2 linked regions of the Alloyangia pacifica genome follow. The protein of the gene in region 2 interacts with the protein of the main gene of each other region in a pairwise test. Links are inferred from orthologs where the notes say so. Each region holds a gene or a part of one and is shown on either strand. Other genes may lie near its edges. The genes, in order: CEW88_RS17725 and dnaA.

The links.
Region 1: the proteins of dnaA (region 2) and CEW88_RS17725 interact in binary tests that used the Escherichia coli proteins (3 or more experiments, as listed by UniProt). The link is inferred for Alloyangia pacifica from one-to-one orthologs.

What each region holds. Positions count from the first base shown.
Region 1 is NZ_CP022190.1:1,023,317-1,035,406, forward strand. What follows is about bases 4,311-7,221. They hold CEW88_RS17725 (replicative DNA helicase), read left to right. Parts: upstream 4,311-4,977; coding sequence 4,978-6,465; downstream 6,466-7,221. Other genes in these bases: CEW88_RS17720 (orotate phosphoribosyltransferase), read left to right, coding at 4,311-4,674; CEW88_RS17730 (hypothetical protein), read right to left, coding at 6,666-7,221. Outside these bases: CEW88_RS17700 (hypothetical protein), read left to right, coding at 1-127; CEW88_RS17705 (cytochrome b/b6 domain-containing protein), read left to right, coding at 237-1,427; cysK (cysteine synthase A), read right to left, coding at 1,518-2,597; pyrC (dihydroorotase), read left to right, coding at 2,820-3,857; more of CEW88_RS17720, read left to right, coding at 3,997-4,310; more of CEW88_RS17730, read right to left, coding at 7,222-7,304; alr (alanine racemase), read left to right, coding at 7,421-8,458; CEW88_RS17740 (MlaE family ABC transporter permease), read left to right, coding at 8,455-9,261; CEW88_RS17745 (ABC transporter ATP-binding protein), read left to right, coding at 9,258-10,004; CEW88_RS17750 (hypothetical protein), read left to right, coding at 10,001-10,402; CEW88_RS17755 (paraquat-inducible protein A), read left to right, coding at 10,494-10,931; CEW88_RS17760 (DNA repair protein), read left to right, coding at 11,088-11,885; DNA repair protein RadA, read left to right, coding at 12,017-12,090. UniProt on the Escherichia coli protein: The main replicative DNA helicase, it participates in initiation and elongation during chromosome replication. Travels ahead of the DNA replisome, separating dsDNA into templates for DNA synthesis.
Region 2 is NZ_CP022189.1:186,545-191,303, reverse strand. Bases 1-2,828 are described here. They hold dnaA (chromosomal replication initiator protein DnaA), read right to left. Parts: upstream 2,200-2,828; coding sequence 802-2,199; downstream 1-801. Other genes in these bases: rpsT (30S ribosomal protein S20), read right to left, coding at 2,743-2,828; dnaN (DNA polymerase III subunit beta), read right to left, coding at 1-649. Outside these bases: more of rpsT, read right to left, coding at 2,829-3,006; CEW88_RS00855 (hypothetical protein), read left to right, coding at 3,272-3,454; CEW88_RS00850 (enoyl-CoA hydratase), read right to left, coding at 3,518-4,294; mutM (bifunctional DNA-formamidopyrimidine glycosylase/DNA-(apurinic or apyrimidinic site) lyase), read right to left, coding at 4,360-4,759. UniProt on the Escherichia coli protein: Plays an essential in the initiation and regulation of chromosomal replication. Binds in an ATP-dependent fashion to the origin of replication (oriC) to initiate formation of the DNA replication initiation complex once per cell cycle.

The sequences.
Region 1 (12,090 bases), on a different replicon or contig from region 2:
CCGGTTCAAACCCGCGGTGGACGAGCCGCGCCCCGAGCCGCCCGGGCAACTCTGCGCTGAAGAACTGGACTTCCTGCGCAGCCGTCTCGAGCCTGGCCTCGAAGCGGCGCTCGGGTACCATTATTGAGCCTCGGCGGGCTGCCGCGCGCACGGGGTCTGTGCATCCGCGCAAATTGCGCTGCGGCGCGGCATCGCCGATCTTCGGCAAAACCTTATCCCGAGCCCGGAGACCGCCGATGTCCCTCGCCAACACCAAGACCGCCTATGGTGCCGTCACCCGCAGCTTGCACTGGCTGACCGCGCTCGGCATTTTGATCATGATCCCGCTCGGTTGGATCGCCCATCTTTCGCCCTGGGCCACCGAGGCCGAGCTCGCCACCAAGGCGCAGCTCTTCTCGGTGCACAAGACCATCGGCGTGACGCTTTTCTTCCTCGCCTTGGTCCGCATTCTCTGGGCGCTGAGCCAGCCGAAACCCGCGCCGCTGCACCCAGAGCGCAGGGCCGAGAACTTCGCCGCCGAAACGGTGCATTGGCTGCTCTACTCGACGCTGGTGATCGTGCCGCTCTCGGGCTGGATCGAGCACGCTGCCACCGAGGGCTTCGCGCCGATCCTCTGGCCCTTCGGGCAGGACCTGCCCTTCGTGCCAAATTCCGACAACCTGGCAGAGACCGCCGCCTCGGTGCACTTCCTGTCGCAATGGCTGCTGGTCGCCGCGCTGGCGCTGCACGTCGCCGGGGCGCTGAAACATGTCATCATCGACCGCGACGGCACGCTGGCGCGCATGCTGAAGGGCGCCTCCGCCGGCACGCCCTCTGCCGGGCACCGCGTCGTCCGCCCGCTGCTTCTGGCCGTCGCCGCCTGGGCCGCCCTCCTCGGTGGCGGGGCTGCCGCGGGTCTCTTCGCCAGCGAGGACGCCGCCGAGACTCCGAAGCTCGAGGCCGCACAATCCGACTGGCAGGTGACCGAGGGCACGCTCGGCATCAGCCTCGTGCAGATGGGCAAAGAGATCGAGGGCAGCTTCGCCGACTGGACCGCCGAGATCGCCTTCGAGCCGCGCGAGACCCCCGGCAAGGCCGGCGACGTCACCGTGCAGATCGCTATCCCGACGCTGACCCTCGGCTCGGTGAGCAAGCAGGCCCTGGGCGCGGATTTCCTTGCCGCCGAGGACTACCCCACCGCCACTTTTCAGGCCGAGATCCTGCGCGGCGAAACCGGCTACGAAGCACAGGGCGCGCTTACGCTGAAGGGCGCCGAGGTGCCGGTCACCCTGCCCTTCGAGCTGACCCTCGAGGGCGAGACGGCCACCATGCAGGGCAGCACCACGCTCGACCGCCGCAACTACGCCATTGGCGAGAGCATGGCCGATCCGGAGCAGCTCAGCTTCGACGTGCAGGTGAACGTGGCGCTGACCGCCACGCGGCACTGACAGGCGGCGCGTCCGCGGTCAGCAGCGGTCGGAGGTGCGTATTTCAAACGCGTAGAAGGGCGCGGCAGTCTCGCGCCTTTTCTGTCCAACTCAAGCCATCTGGCTTGACGGGGTGGAGAGGGACAGCGCCTTTTCCGCCTCGTCCATGTCCTCGACGATGCCCTCGAAGAGCGGCGTGGACATGTAGCGCTCGCCGGTATCTGGCAGCATGGCGAGGATCACCGTGCCGGGCTCGGCCTTCTCGGCCAGCTGCATGGCGATGGCGAAGGTGGAGCCGCCGGAGACACCCGTGAGAATGCCCTCCTTCATCGCCAGCTTCTTTGCCCAGGCGATGCCGTCGGCCCCCGCGACCGGGATCAGCTCGTCGTAGCAGCCCGCGTCGAGCCCCTCCTGCAGCACGGCAGGTATGAAGTCGGGCGTCCAGCCCTGGATCGGATGCGGCTCGAAGGCGCTGTGGCTTTCCGAGGGTGCCCCGTCGGCGGTCCGGCCCTGCGCGATGCCGCTGCCGACGAGCTGCGCGTTTGCGGGCTCCGACAGCACGATCCTGGTCTCGGGCCGCTCCTTGCGCAGCACGCGCGCAACGCCGGTGACCGTGCCGCCGGTGCCATAGCCGGTGACAAAATAGTCGAGCCGCGTGCCGGCGAAGTCATTGACGATCTCGCGCCCGGTGGTCGCCTCATGCACCGCCGCATTGGCCTCGGTCTCGAACTGGCGGGCGAGGAACCAGCGGTTCGCCTCCGCCAGTTCCGCCGCCTTTCGGTACATGCCGAAGCCCTTCTCGGCGCGCGGCGTCAGAACCACCTTGGCGCCCAGCATCCGCATCAGCTTGCGCCGTTCGATCGAGAAGCTGTCGGCCATGGTCACCACCAGCGGGTAGCCCTTGGCGGCGCAGACCATGGCAAGCCCGATGCCGGTGTTGCCGGAGGTCGCCTCGACCACGGTCTGGCCAGGCTTCAGCGTGCCGTTTTTCTCGGCGGTCTCGATGATGCTCATTGCCAGCCGGTCCTTGACCGAGGCGGCCGGGTTGAAGAATTCGGCCTTCACGTAGATCTCGACCCCCTCGGGCGCGAGGTGGTTGATCCGCACGGCGGGCGTGTTGCCCACGGTGTCGACGATACTGTCGTAGAGCCGGCCGCGGCCGATGGTTTCTGCGGGTGTCGATGCGTCCATGGTCTCTCTCCCTGTGAAGCTTCCCTCTGGTCACCTTACCCCAAAGCGGGCCGTGGCGCGCCCACAGTCGGGTTGCAAAGGTTTCAGCGGCGAGCCGGTTGGTTTCGCCCAGGTCTCGGTGGCACGCCCGGCGGGCGCGGCGAGAGCCTGACACCGGCTTCCGCACCCAGCCTTGCGCATGCCATCTGGCCCGGCGCGCGCGCGCGTGCTAACGCGCGGGGCATGACCCAGATCACGCTCCGCCGCCCCGACGACTGGCACCTGCACCTCCGCGATGGCGAGATGCTGGCCGGCATCGCCCCCGAATCCGCCCGCCACTTCGGCCGGGCGATCATCATGCCCAACCTCGTGCCCCCCGTGGTGACCGGCGATCAGGCCGCCGCCTACAGGGGTCGCATCCTCAAGGCGCTGCCCGAGGGCAGCCGCTTCACCCCGCTGATGACCCTCTACCTGACCGAGACAACCGATCCTGCGGATGTCGCCGCGGCCTATGACGCGGGCATCATCACCGCGCTGAAGCTTTACCCGGCGGGTGCGACGACCAACTCCGCCTCGGGCGTGCGCGACTTCGACAAGGTGCGCCCGGTGCTCGAGCTGATGGCCGAGAAGGGCATCCCGCTCTGCGTACACGGCGAAGTGGTGGACAGCGACGTCGACATCTTCGACCGCGAGGCGGTGTTCATCGATCGCGTGCTCGACCCGATCCGCCGCGCCACCCCGGGCCTGCGCGTGGTCATGGAGCACATCACCACAAAGCAGGGCGTCGACTATGCCCGGTCCGGCGGCGACGATCTCGGTGCGACGATCACCACGCACCACCTGGTGATCAACCGCAACCACATCCTCGTCGGCGGCATCAAGCCGCACTATTACTGCCTGCCCGTTGCCAAGCGCGAGGAGCATCGGCTGGCGCTGCGCGAGGCCGCGACCTCGGGCGATGCCAGCTTCTTCCTCGGCACCGACAGCGCGCCCCATGCAGATCCGGCCAAGGAAAGCGCCTGTGGCTGCGCCGGCTGCTTCACTGCGACCAACACCCTGTCGATCCTTGCCGAGGTCTTCGAGCAGGACGGCGCACTGGACCGGCTCGAGGCCTTCGCGTCGCGCAACGGGCCGGCCTTCTACCGCCTGCCGGTGAGCGAGGAGACGGTGACATTGACCAAGGGTGAACCCGTCGCCTATCCCGCCAAGATCGACACTGGCGCCGGACCGGTGACCGTCTTTGACCCCGGCATGCCGCTGCACTGGCGGGTCGAGGCCTGAGCTTTGCGCAGGGGGCGCTCTGCCCCCTGCCCCCATCCGTTTCGGGAAAAGCCGAAAGAGCGCGGTGCCGTGCCATGCGCCCTTCCCGAACCCGCGCTTTCGCGCTAAGGCGGGCGCGGTTTTTCAAAGGAGCTGCCCCATGATCCCCTCGTCCTATCCCTCGCAAGAAGAAATGGCCCGGCTGACGGCCCGGATGCTCTGGGAAATCGGCGCGGTGCATTTCATGGGCGACGAGCCCTTCAAGCTCGCCTCCGGCCTGCCCTCGCCGGTCTACATCGACTGCCGCACGCCGATCTCGCATCCGCGCATCCGCTCGACGCTGATGGATTTCCTGACCGTCACCGTCATGCGCAATGCCGGCTTCGAAGCCTTCGACAACATCGCCGGCGGCGAGACCGCGGGCATCCCCTTTGCGGCACTGGTGGCCGAGCGGCTGGCGCTGCCGATGACCTACGTGCGCAAGAAACCCAAGGGCTACGGCCGCAACGCCCGCATCGAGGGCAAGATGACCGAGGGCCAGCGGGTGCTTCTGGTCGAGGATCTGACCACCGACGGCGGCTCCAAGCTCAGCTTCGTCGACGCCATCCGCGAGACCGGCGCCACCTGCGCGCATACCGCGGTGATCTTCTACTACGGCATCTTCCCCGAGACGACGAAGACCCTCGGCGATCATGGCGTAGAGCTGCACTATCTGTGCACGTGGCACGACGTTCTGGCCGAGGCCAAGGCGCGCGGCGGCTTCGAGCCGGCGACGCTGGCGGCGGTCGAGGCCTTCCTCGAAGACCCGCGCAAATGGCAGGCGGAAAACGGCGCATAAGCAGATTTCTCGCGGGCGGGGCCTTGGCGCCCCGCTCGCGTGCTTCCACCAAATGTTGCGAAAATTCCCGGCTCTGCTACGATATCTTCAAGAGCAGCACGGGGCGCCGGACGCATTTCCGGTTATCCCGAAATAGTCCACAGAGATTTCCAGATTGGTCCGCCTCCCGCGGCGCGTTAAGACGCTCGCACCTGCGGGACTCGGGGGAGCCGGTGGGGAGATCACAGGGACAGAAAACAACGTCGGGCCCATGGCAATCGGCCGCAACGACGGGGCCGTAGGGTCAGGGCCAAGGGGACAGGCATGAACGATCAGAGCGTATTCAACGCGACCGGTGTCGAGGTCGAGCAGGCCGACACGATGCCGCATTCGATCGAGGCCGAGCAGCAGCTGCTTGGTGCGATCCTGACCAACAACGACGTCTACGACAGGGTCGCGGCCATTCTCGGGCCGCAGCATTTCTACGACCCCGTCCACCGCCGTATCTTCGAGATCGCTGCCGCGCGCATCGCAAAGAACAACCTCGCATCGCCGGTGACGCTGAAGGCGTTCATGGAGGATGACGAGGGCCTCAAGGAGCTGGGCGGGCCAGCCTATCTCGCCCGCCTTGCGGGCGCCGCGGTCTCGAGCTTCGCCGTGCGCGACTACGCGCAGATGATCTACGATCTGGCCGTGCGCCGCGACCTCATCCGGCTCGGCCGCGACATCTCGGACCGGGCCACCAAGGTCGACGTGAAATCCGAGCCGCGCGAGCAGATCGTGCAGGCCGAGCAAGCGCTCTACAAGCTGGCCGAGCAGGGCCAGACCGAGGGCGGCTTCCAGTCCTTCCTGCGCGCCGTGACCGATGCGGTGAACGTGGCCAACGCCGCCTACCAGCGCGAAGGCGGCCTGGCGGGGGTCTCCACCGGGCTCATCGACATGGACAAGAAGCTGGGCGGGCTGCACCCCTCGGACCTTTTGATCCTTGCCGGGCGCCCGTCGATGGGGAAAACCTCGCTCGCCACCAACATCGCCTTCAATATCGCCAAGGCCTACAAAAAGGGCACCCGCCACGATGGCACCGAGGGTGCGATCGAAGGCGGCGTCGTGGGCTTCTACTCGCTCGAAATGAGCGCCGAGCAGCTGGCCGCACGTATCCTGTCGGAAGCCGCCGAGGTGCCTTCGGAGCAGATCCGCCGCGGCGACATGACCGAGGCCGAGTTCCGGCGCTTCGTCGACGCCGCCAAGAGCCTCGAGGCCTGCCCGCTCTTCATCGATGACACGCCGGCCATCCCGATCGCCCAGCTCGCCGCCAGGGCGCGGCGCCTGAAGCGGACGCATGGGCTCGACGTGCTGATGGTCGACTACCTGCAACTGGTGCGCGGCACCGCCGAAAACCGGGTGAACGAGATCGCCGAGATCTCCATGGGCCTCAAGGCCATCGCCAAGGAACTCAACATTCCGGTGATCGCCCTGTCGCAGCTCTCGCGTCAGGTGGAAAGCCGCGAGGACAAGCGCCCGCAGCTTTCGGACCTGCGGGAATCTGGCTCGATCGAACAGGACGCCGACGTGGTGATGTTCGTGTTCCGCGAAGAATATTACGTGGAGCGCGAGAAGCCCTCGGACGACCGGCTCGACGAGATGGCCGCCTGGCAGGAACGCATGGAGCGCCTGCACGGCAAGGCCGAAGTGATCATTGGCAAGCAGCGTCACGGCCCGATCGGCACCGTGGAGCTCAGTTTCGAGGGCCGCTTCACCCGCTTCGGCAACCTGGTGCGCCCCTGGCAGAACGGCGAAGGCGACAACTTCTGAGCCGCGAACAAACGCACCGAGGGCGCGCGGCACGGGAGATCCTTGATTTTCGCCGCTGCCCCCTCTAGATTTCTTAGGCAACGAAGAAGGAAAGTCTCATGACCGGACCGGATCCCATCATTATCTGACCTTCACTCGGCGGCGCGCGCACCCATCATCAGCGCGGCGCTGCCGTTTTCGCGTCTCTCCTGGAAAATCGCCTAGCTCGGCTGCCTTCCGCGCTTTAGCGCGTCTATCTTGCCTTCAAGCGCGATCCTCTGCGCCGAAAGCTCCGCCAGAGACCGGCTGTCGTCAAAGCGGAACCTTTCGAGACCGAGCGCCCGATGGTCATGCGCGAGGCTACCGAGAAGCTCCTGACCGCAGGCCGCCGCATCGCTGGCGCTCTCGATGATGAGCGCGATGACCTTGACCCGCGATTCCGGCGACAGCGTCAGGTAGCTGGCCTGCTGAACTCCTTCGATCTGCACCCGGATCTTCTCGAGCAGCCCATAGAAATTCACCGTCTGGTGCAGCGCGCCATCCGCGATGTTGTGCACCTCGCTGATCCGGGTGCGATAGATCTCCGTGTGCCGCGCGTCGGTGATATGGGGAATCAGCGCCCGATCCTCGCGGAAGCGCTTCAGCAGGTCCGCTTCCGAGGGTGACCGTTTCAAGAAACGTTCCATGTCCCGGGTGTTGAAGTCGATCTCGGCAAACAGCGCCCGCACGAGGCTGTCCTGCTGCTTCTTGCGCCGCCGCTCTTCGCGCTCGTCGTCGATGAGCCGCTTCACGAACCAGACGAGGAAGCCGAGGGTCGGCGCGAGAAAGGCCAGGAAGAACCTGATATCCACATCGTCCATACTGGAAAACCCCGCCCTGCCCGCCGATTATCGAAGCCGCAGGATGAAGAACTTCGGCTCCGAGGTCCAACGCTTTCCCTCTTGACGCCCCGCCCGCGCCCGGCAATCAACGCGCCATGGCACAGGCACAGCTTACCGTCGATCTCGACGCGATCCGCGCCAACTGGCGCGCCCTCGACGCCCTCTCCGACTGCGAGACCGGCGCCGTCGTCAAGGCAAACTCCTACGGTCTCGGCGCCGATCGCGTCGCGCCGATGCTGGGGCGCGAGGGCGTGCGCCGCTTCTTCACTGCCACGGTGGAAGAAGGCGCGGCGGTGCGCAAGGCGCTGGGGGACGGCCCCGAGATCAACGTCTTCGGCGGCCACATGGCCGGGGATGCTGCGTTGATCAAGTCCGCCGGGCTGACGCCGATGTTGAACTCCATCGACCAGATGTTGCGCCACGTCGAGGCGCTGCCCGGCCATCCCTTCGGCATCCAGCTCGACAGCGGCATGAACCGGCTCGGCATGGAGGCCGAAGAATGGTCCGCACTGCGCGAGCTGGCGATGAAGCAGAAGCCCCGGCTGATCATGTCGCACCTTGCCTGCGCGGACGAGCCAAACCATGGGATGAACGCCCACCAGCTGCGCAATTTCTGCGAGATGACAGACGGGCTCGACGCGCCGCGCTCGCTCGCGGCCACGGGCGGCATCCTGCTGGGCAAGAACTACCATTTCGATGTCACCCGCCCCGGCATCGGTCTTTACGGCGCGATGCCCTTCCGCGATGCCCGGCGCGTGGTCTCTCTGCATCTTCCGGTGATCCAGACCCGCGAGGTCAAGACCGGCGAGTCGGTGGGCTACGGCAACAACTTCGTTGCCCGCTCGCCGATGAAGGTCGCGACGATCTCGGCGGGCTACGCCGACGGGCTACAGCGCGCGCTCGCCCCCAAGACATATCTCTGGGCCGGCGAGACCCGCTGCAAGCTGCTTGGCCGCATCTCGATGGACCTCATCACCGTCGACGTCACCGCGGTCGACAACGTTCCCGATGCGCTCGAGTTGCTCGGCCCGCACCAGAGCGTCGACCAGCTGGCCAACCACATCGACACGATCGGCTACGAGATCCTCACCTCGCTCGGGGGCCGCTACGCGCGGAGCTACGCAGGCGAATGAGCCTGATGCGAACCCTCGTCGCCGCGCCCGCAGCGGCGCTGGGAACGCTCGGCGCCGCGGTGATCCGTGCGCTGGGGGCGGCCGGGCGGCTGACGCTCTTCGCCCTCGCCGCGCTGAGCCACATCGGCCGCCCGCCGCTTTACCCGCGTGAATTCGGCATGGCGCTGCTGCACGTTGGCTGGCTGTCGCTGCCTGTGGTGGGCATGACGGCGATTTTTACGGGCGGCGCGCTGGCGCTGCAGATCTACTCCGGCGGCGCGCGGTTCAATGCCGAGGCGGTGGTGCCGCAAATCGTCGCCATCGGCATGGTGCGCGAGTTGGGGCCGGTGCTGGTCGGGTTGATGATCGCCGCGCGCGTCACGTCCTCGATCGCCGCCGAGATCGCCACGATGAAGGTCACCGAGCAGATCGACGCTCTGGTCACCCTCTCGACCGACCCGATGAAATACCTCGTCGCGCCGCGCCTGCTGGCCGCGCTCGTCACGGTGCCGCTGCTGGTGGCGGTGGGCGACGTGATCGGCATCGCCGGGGGCTACGCCGTGGCCACCAGCGCGCTCGGCTTCAATCCAGTGGGCTATCTTGCAAACACGCTGAACTTCCTCGAGCCGCTCGACGTGCTCTCCTCGCTGGCGAAGGGGTGCGCCTTCGGCGGCATCGCCGCGCTCATGGGCTGCTATTGCGGCATGCACTCGGGCCGCGGAGCGCAGGGCGTGGGTCGCGCCACCAAGTCCTCGGTCGAGGCAGCGGCGATCCTCATCCTTGCCGCCAACTTCCTGCTCACGGGGGTGTTCTTTTCGGCATGATCACTCTTACCGAGCTGCACAAGAGTTTTGACGGCGCCCCCGTGCTGCGCGGCGCCAGCCTGCATGTGCCCAAGGGCAGTTCGATGGTGATCATCGGCGGCTCGGGCACGGGCAAGTCGGTGCTGCTGAAGTGCATCCTCGGGCTCGTCACCCCCGACAGCGGCAGCATCACCATCGACGGGCACGACGCGACACGCGGCGAGCGCGAGGCGCTGCTCTCGCGCTTCGGCATGCTGTTTCAGGGAGCGGCCCTCTTTGACTCGCTCCCGGTCTGGCAGAACGTCGCCTTCCGCCTGCTGCGCGGTCCACTCAAGCGTCCCCGCGGCGAGGCCCGCGAGATCGCGATCGAGAAGCTGCGCCGCGTTGGCCTCGGCCCCGAGGTTGCTGACCGCCTGCCCGCCGAGCTTTCGGGCGGCATGCAAAAGCGCGTGGGGCTTGCGCGCGCCATCGCCGCCGAGCCCGAGATCATCTTTTTCGACGAGCCAACCACCGGGCTCGACCCGATCATGGCCGGGGTGATCAACGCACTGATCCGCGAGATCGTCACCGAGATGGGCGCCACCGCGCTAACCATCACCCACGACATGAGCTCGGTCCGCGCCATCGCCGATCGCGTCGCGATGCTGCATGCGGGCAAGATTCGCTGGGAAGGTCCAGTCGGAGAAATGGACGCCACAGCAGATCCTTACGTCCAACAGTTCATCCATGGGCACGCGACTGGCCCGATCGAGGCGCTGAGATGAGCTTCTTCGAGCCGAGCCCGCTGCTCGTGGCGTTCATCCTCTTCAAGAGCTTCGTCTACCTTGAGGTATTGGCTCTGCTGGCGCTTGTCCGAGGTCTTTTCGCCCGCGGCCCATCGCGTCACGCTGCGCTGCTGTCGCTGGGCCTTGCGGGCGTCGGCATCTACGCGAGCTTCGCGCCGACGCTGGCCGCCAGTCAGGGGCTACCCGCCCTGCCGCTGCTGCCCGCGATCTCCCGTCTGCTCACCTGGCAGCAAGGCCTGCCGGCCCTGCTGCTCGCCTCCGTCCCATTGGCGCTCAGCGCGGGGCTGCCCGGCAGACGCTTCCGCGCGATCGACATCCTGCATATCTTGCTCATCGCGGCGCTCGTCGGCTTGGGGCTGGCGGCACGCTTCGTCTGAACTCGGCCCTTTTTCTCTTTCCAAATACGCCGGGGTGAAGGCGCCGCCTGGTGACGAGGGGCGACGCCCCTTCCCCGGCATGAGGCTGCCCATGCTGAAATACGTCAACCTCGCGCTCTTCGTGCTCTACCCGCTCGCTTGGGGGGCGCCGTTGATGCATGCGGGCCTGCTGCCGCTCTTCGGCCTGTCGGACATCAGCGTCCTGTCGGGGATCACCACGCTCTGGCACAGCGACATCTTCCTTGCGCTGGTTGTCGCGCTCTTTGCGCTGGTGGCGCCGCTGGTGAAGATCGGGGGGCTGGCGCTAGTCCAGTTCGGGGGGCTGCCCCGCCGCGCGCTGCCACTGATCAACGCCCTGGGCAAACTCGCGATGGCCGACATCTTTCTTGTTGCAGTCTACGTCACACTGATCAAGGGCATGGGCGTAGGCCGGATAGAGATCGGCTGGGGGCTCTACCTCTTCACCTTTTGCGTCCTGGCGTCGCTGGCCATAGGTTTGCTCGAAAGCCAAAAAGAGGCGACTAAATAACTCGGGTTTCTCGCAACAATTGCAATTCTGCCACTGCGATTGTGCACACGGACTGAGCGCCGGTCATTAAAGTTAACATTTCCCTCTCCTTTCGGTACACTCGCCCTATTCTATTTCTCTACTGTTCTTTCTTTGGCTTTTTCTTGGGAGTCCCCCATGGTGTCCCAACTTCGTGACGCAGGTCTGGCCCTGCACTATATCCTCCAGAAGCTGGCATTCATTGTCGTGGCCACCGTCGGGGTGGCGCTGTTGATCTGGACCGCCGCTGCGGCTGCCGGGCTTGCGCCCTGGCTCGAACTTGACCTCAGCCTTGGTGGGCAACCGATTGAGAATGCCGGTCTTTGGGTGCAATGCACCTTGGCCGGACTTGCCCTGATACTTGTGTCCTTCCTGCCGAACGCCGTGCATGTGATGGCGTTGGAACGGTCGCACCGGTCGTTCCACATTGGAATGCGCGATATTGCCCGCGCCTATACGATGTCGCACCGCGCCGACCGCGAGGGGGTTTTCAAGCTGCAATCCGAGTTCGACTCGGTGCGTGAGAGGCTCGCCTACCTGCGTGACCATCCCGACCTCGCCGAACTCGAGCCCTCGGTGCTCGAGGTGGCGGCGCAGATGAGCCACGTCTCCCGCGATCTCGCCCGCACCTATTCCGATCGCAACGTGCAGCGGGCGCAGGATTTCCTGGTCGCCCGACAGCAAGAGGTCGAGGATTTCAACATTCGCATCGAAAAGGCCAAGGCGGCCGCGGTGGAGATCCGGCGCTGGCACGAACGGCTCGAGCTCGACGAGGCGATCGCGCAGGCGCAGCTTGCCCGGCTGGTGGATGAACTCGAGGATATCCTGCCCGAGATCCTGCCCGAAACCACGGTCACCCTGGACGCGCCCGCCCCCGAGTTCACCGAGGCGCCGCGTCAGGAACGCGTCGTGCCTCTGCCGCGCGCGGCCGAATGAGCGCCGTGGGCTGATCGCGGCGGAGGGGGCACTGCCTCCTCTGCGGCTTTGCCGCCGTCCCCCTCGGGATATTTGCGCGTGGAAGAACTGGCCAGCTTGCACAGCGCTCCGCAAGCAGGCAGAACCCGCGCATGGCCAAAGCTTCCGCGAATTTCGTCTGTCAGTCTTGCGGCAACGCCACCTCGAAATGGTCGGGGCGCTGCGA
Region 2 (4,759 bases):
CGTCCTCTTCGAGCAGTTTGCGCAGCTCTCCCACGGTCTTGCGCGGCACGATCACACCGGGCATCTCTTCTGCACCAGCAGGCAGCGGCGCGTCGATGCGGGCGAGGCGGTGACCGTCGGTGGCAACGCAGCGCAGCACCCGGCCCTCCTCGCTCTCGGCGACATGCATGTACACGCCGTTGAGGTAGTAACGCGTTTCCTCGGTCGAGATCGCGAACTTCGACTTGTCGAAGAGCCTGCGCAGGACTTCGGCCTTGGCGGTGAAGTTCGACGAGTATTCCGACGACGCCATGACCGGGAAGTCTTCCTTGGGCAGCGTCGCGAGACTGAAGTTCGAGCGGCCTGCGGCCACGGTCAGCCGGCCGGCGGAAGTGTCGGCGGTCAGCTGGACCAGCGCGCCGTCGGGCAGCTTGCGGACGATCTCGTGCAGGGTCACCGCCGAGACGGTGGTGGCCCCGGCCTGTTCGACCACCGCGGGGGCGCGGTCGAGCACTTCGATGTCGAGATCGGTGGCGCGGAAGCTGGCCGAGTTGCCCTCGGCCTCGATCAGCACATTGGCGAGGATCGGAATGGTGTTCCGGCGCTCGACCACAGATTGTGCCTGGCTGACTGCCTTGAGCAGCGTCGCCCGTTCAATGCTGACTTTCATCGCCCTGTCCCTCGGTTGGCCGGTGGGGCAGCTTGGCGCATCTGCGAAGCCGCTCCAAATTCTTTTGCAGATTGATCCGACGGATTGCCTGCAGCGTCAAGGCCGCGGGGCCGCCCTTGGGCAGCCCCGTTCCCAAATGTGGTCGTGCGGTCTCAGGCTTCGAGCGCGCGGCGCAGAAGCTCGATGTCGTCGGCGATCTGGCTGTCCTGCATGCGCAGTTCCTCGATCCGCTTCACCCCGTGCATGACCGTCGTGTGGTCGCGCCCGCCGAAGCGGCGGCCGATCTCGGGAAGCGAGCGGGCGGTGAGCTGCTTGCACAGGTACATCGCCACCTGCCGCGGGCGCGCGAAGTTGCGTACGCGCTTGGGGCCGATGAGATCGGAAAGGCGGATGTTGTAGTGATCCGCCACCTTGCGCTGAATCTCCTCGATCGAGATCTTGCGGTCCGAGGCGCGCAGCACGTCGGCGAGGCAATCCTGCGTCAGCTCCATGGTGATGGGCTGGCCGACCAGTGAGGCAAAGGCGAAGAGGCGCGTCAGCGCACCTTCGAGCACACGCACGTTGGTCGAAATGCGATGCGCCAGGAACTCGAGGATGCCATCGTCGAGCTGCAGCGACGGGTATTGCTTGCGATAGGTGTCGACCTTCGACTGCAGAATGCCGAGACGCAGTTCGTAATCCGTCGGGTGGAGGTCGACCACGAGGCCGGACTGCAGGCGCGAGCGGATGCGGTTCTCCAGGTCCTTGATCTCGTCCGGCGCGCGGTCGGCCGAAATGACGATCTGCTTGTTCTGGTCCACCAGCGCGTTGAACGTGTGGAAGAACTCTTCCTGCGTCGAGTCCTTGCCGGCGATGAACTGCACGTCATCGACCATAAGCACGTCGACCGAGCGGAACAGCTCCTTGAAGTCCATCATGCGGCGCTCGCGCAGGGCCTGCACGAAGCGGTACATGAACTGCTCTGCCGACAGGTAGAGCACGTTCAGGTCGGGGCGGCGGTTGCGCAGCTCCCAGGTGATCGCGTGCATCAGGTGCGTCTTGCCGAGGCCAACGCCGCCGTAAAGGAATAGCGGGTTGAAGGTCACGGTTTCGGCCTCTGCCACACGGCGCGCGGCGGCATGGGCGAGCTCGTTGGGCTTGCCGACGATGAAATTATCGAAGGTGAAGCGCGCATCGAGCGGCGCGCTCGGCAACAGGTCGCTTCCGCCCTGTGCGGATTGGCCATTGGCCGCATTGGCCTGGGCCGGCTGCTCGGGCTGCGCCGAAACCGGGCGCGGGCTCGGACGGCCCGCTGCCGGACGCGGCGCGTTACTGACCCGGAATTGCAGGCGGCGAACCTGCGAATCCAGCGTGGAGATCTGCGACAGCAGCAGGTCCCCGAAATTCTGCGACACGTAGGTGCCAATAAAATTCGTCGGTGCTAGGAAGACCGCCACCCCGTCGGCTTCCAGACCTTTGTATTCGAGGGGCTTGATCCAGGTTCGGTAGTTGTTTTCCCCGATCGTGCTGCTCAGCCTGTCTTGCAGCGCGCCCCATTGTTCCTGCGTCATTTATCCCCGCTCCGTCTTTTCACCGGTTCTTCCTATGTCCCTTTGGGCAACACACACACACGCGCCCAATTGAGCCACCGATGGGGAGCAAATGCAGGCCCCATGCCGAAACGGCATGAGTCAGGAAGAGAAGTCTCTGTCCCAGTGACATAGCACGCATAAGGACTCCCCGGGACTCCCAGCATCCCGAAGCGACCCAGCAAGGCGCACTACTCACCCATTTTACAATTGGACTGGCAGGATGAAATCATCCCGAAATCGGCATCTGTTGATCAGACGACCGAAGCGACGAAGACCTTTCCACGATTCCCGTGGCGTGATCCGCGATTGCCTGTCCCCCCAGCGACGTGACTCGCTCGATGAAATTACTCCTGTTCCGAGAAGAGCAGCAACCGAACTTCAAACTTGACTCAATGGAATCCGAAAAAAGAATCTCGGCCTTCAAAATATGGTGTGAGTCATGAAAAAAGGCACCACCAATGGCGATGCCTTTTCGATCACACACCTATTAAGTGTGTCATTTCAGCCTGACACTTGACGTGCTCAGGCGAGCGACTTCACCCGCGAGGAGAGACGCGACATTTTGCGCGAAGCAGTGTTCTTGTGGAAGACACCCTTGGTCACGCCGCGCATCAGTTCGGGCTGAGCTGCGGCGAGAGCTGCGGTGGCTGCGTCCTTGTCGCCCGAAGCGATCGCTTCCTCGACTTTGCGCAGGTAGGTACGGATGCGCGAACGGCGTGCCTTGTTGACGGCGTAACGCTTCTCGTTCTGACGTGCGCGCTTCTTGGACTGGGGCGTATTTGCCATGATGATCGGTCCTATGTGTCTGTGGCCGACAAGGCCTGGGTCTGAATTTCGGACGTGCAATATCCACCAGACCCGGATCTGTCGTCGCCGGACCGATTCTTGCCTGAGCGGGCATCACACGCATGTAGGCGGGGCGCATAGCCCATTTTCCGCCGGTTGCAAAGGCCCCAGCGGCACTTCTTGGGGAAATGGGGGAGAATCGGCTAGGATCGCCCTCCCACGGCCCTCGCCGCGGGACACTCCAGACTGAAAGGAGGAGTCAGCCATGAACGCAATGCAGATCAACGAGGCCGCACAGGCGCTCTACCGGGCGCATGGGGCCCGGGCCGAGGCCGAGGCCGCCGCAAAGGTGCGCGAGAACGAACGCCGGGGTGCCGCCGAGGAGGCGCAGACCTGGCGCGCCATCCAGGAAGCGATCCGCCAGACGCGCGGCCCGCTGCAGTCCTGAGTGGCCCGGGCATGAAAAAGGCCTGTCCCCGCGGGGACAGGCCCGGAATGCGATGCAATCGCCTCAGCGGTCGCGGAACTGCGGCGTCCGCTTCTCGAGGAAGGCAGACATGCCTTCTTTCTGGTCCTCGGTGGCAAAGAGCGAATGGAACAGGCGGCGCTCGAAGAGCAACCCCTCGTCCAGCGTGGTCTCGAAGGCACGGTTCACCGCCTGCTTGGCGGCAATCGAGGCGAGCAACGACTTCTCGGCAATCTTGGCCGCGGCGCTCTGCGCCTCTTCCATCAGTTGCTTGACCGGCACGACGCGGCTTACCAGCCCCGACCGCTCGGCCTCTTCAGCATCCATGAAACGCCCGGTCAGGTGCATGTCCATGGCCTTGGCCTTGCCGACGTAGCGCGGCAGGCGCTGCGTCCCGCCGATCCCGGCGATAACGCCAAGGTTGATCTCGGGCTGGCCGAATTTCGCGGTTTCCGACGCGATGATGAAGTCGCACATCATCGCCAGCTCGCAGCCGCCCCCGAGGGCGTAACCGCTCACCGCGGCGATCACCGGTTTGCGCACCTTCGCGACGGCCTCGGTGGCCGGCTCGAAGAAGTCTCCGAGGAACATCTCGACGAAGGTCTTTTCCGACATCTCCTTGATGTCGGCCCCGGCGGCAAAGGCCTTGGCCGAGCCGGTCAGGATGATGCAGCGCACCTTGTCATTGGCATCCGCCTCGGTCAGCGCCTGCGCGAGCTCGCCAAGAAGCTGGCTGTTCAGCGCATTGAGGGCATCCGGGCGGTTCAGGGTGATAGTGGCAACGTCGTCGTCTACTTCGACGATAATCGTCTCATAGGCCATGACTGTCGGGCTCCCGTCCGTTGGCATTGTCGCGCAGCCTTACCAACTTGCCCCCTGCAATCAAGTTATCTTTGGCAGCTCGGACAGTAGAAGGAAGAGCGTCCGGATTGCACGATTCTGTGAATGATGTTGGCGCAACCGTCCCCGCGGCAGGGCTGCCCTTCGCGTCCGTAGACGTCGAAGCTGTGCTGAAAATATCCAAGTTCTCCATCGGCTTGCCGGAAATCTTTGAGCGAGGAGCCGCCCGCGGAAATGGCGTCCGTCAGCACGTGCCGGATGATCGGAACGAGCGCCGAGATGCGCTTTTCCGAGATCTGGTTGACGCGGCGTGAAGGACGGATGCCCGCGCGGAACAAGGCTTCGCAAACATAGATATTCCCCAATCCGGCAACAATCTTCTGGTCCAGCAACGCCGTCTTGATCGGCATGCTGCGCCCCTTCAAGGCAGCCACCAGATGGGATTCG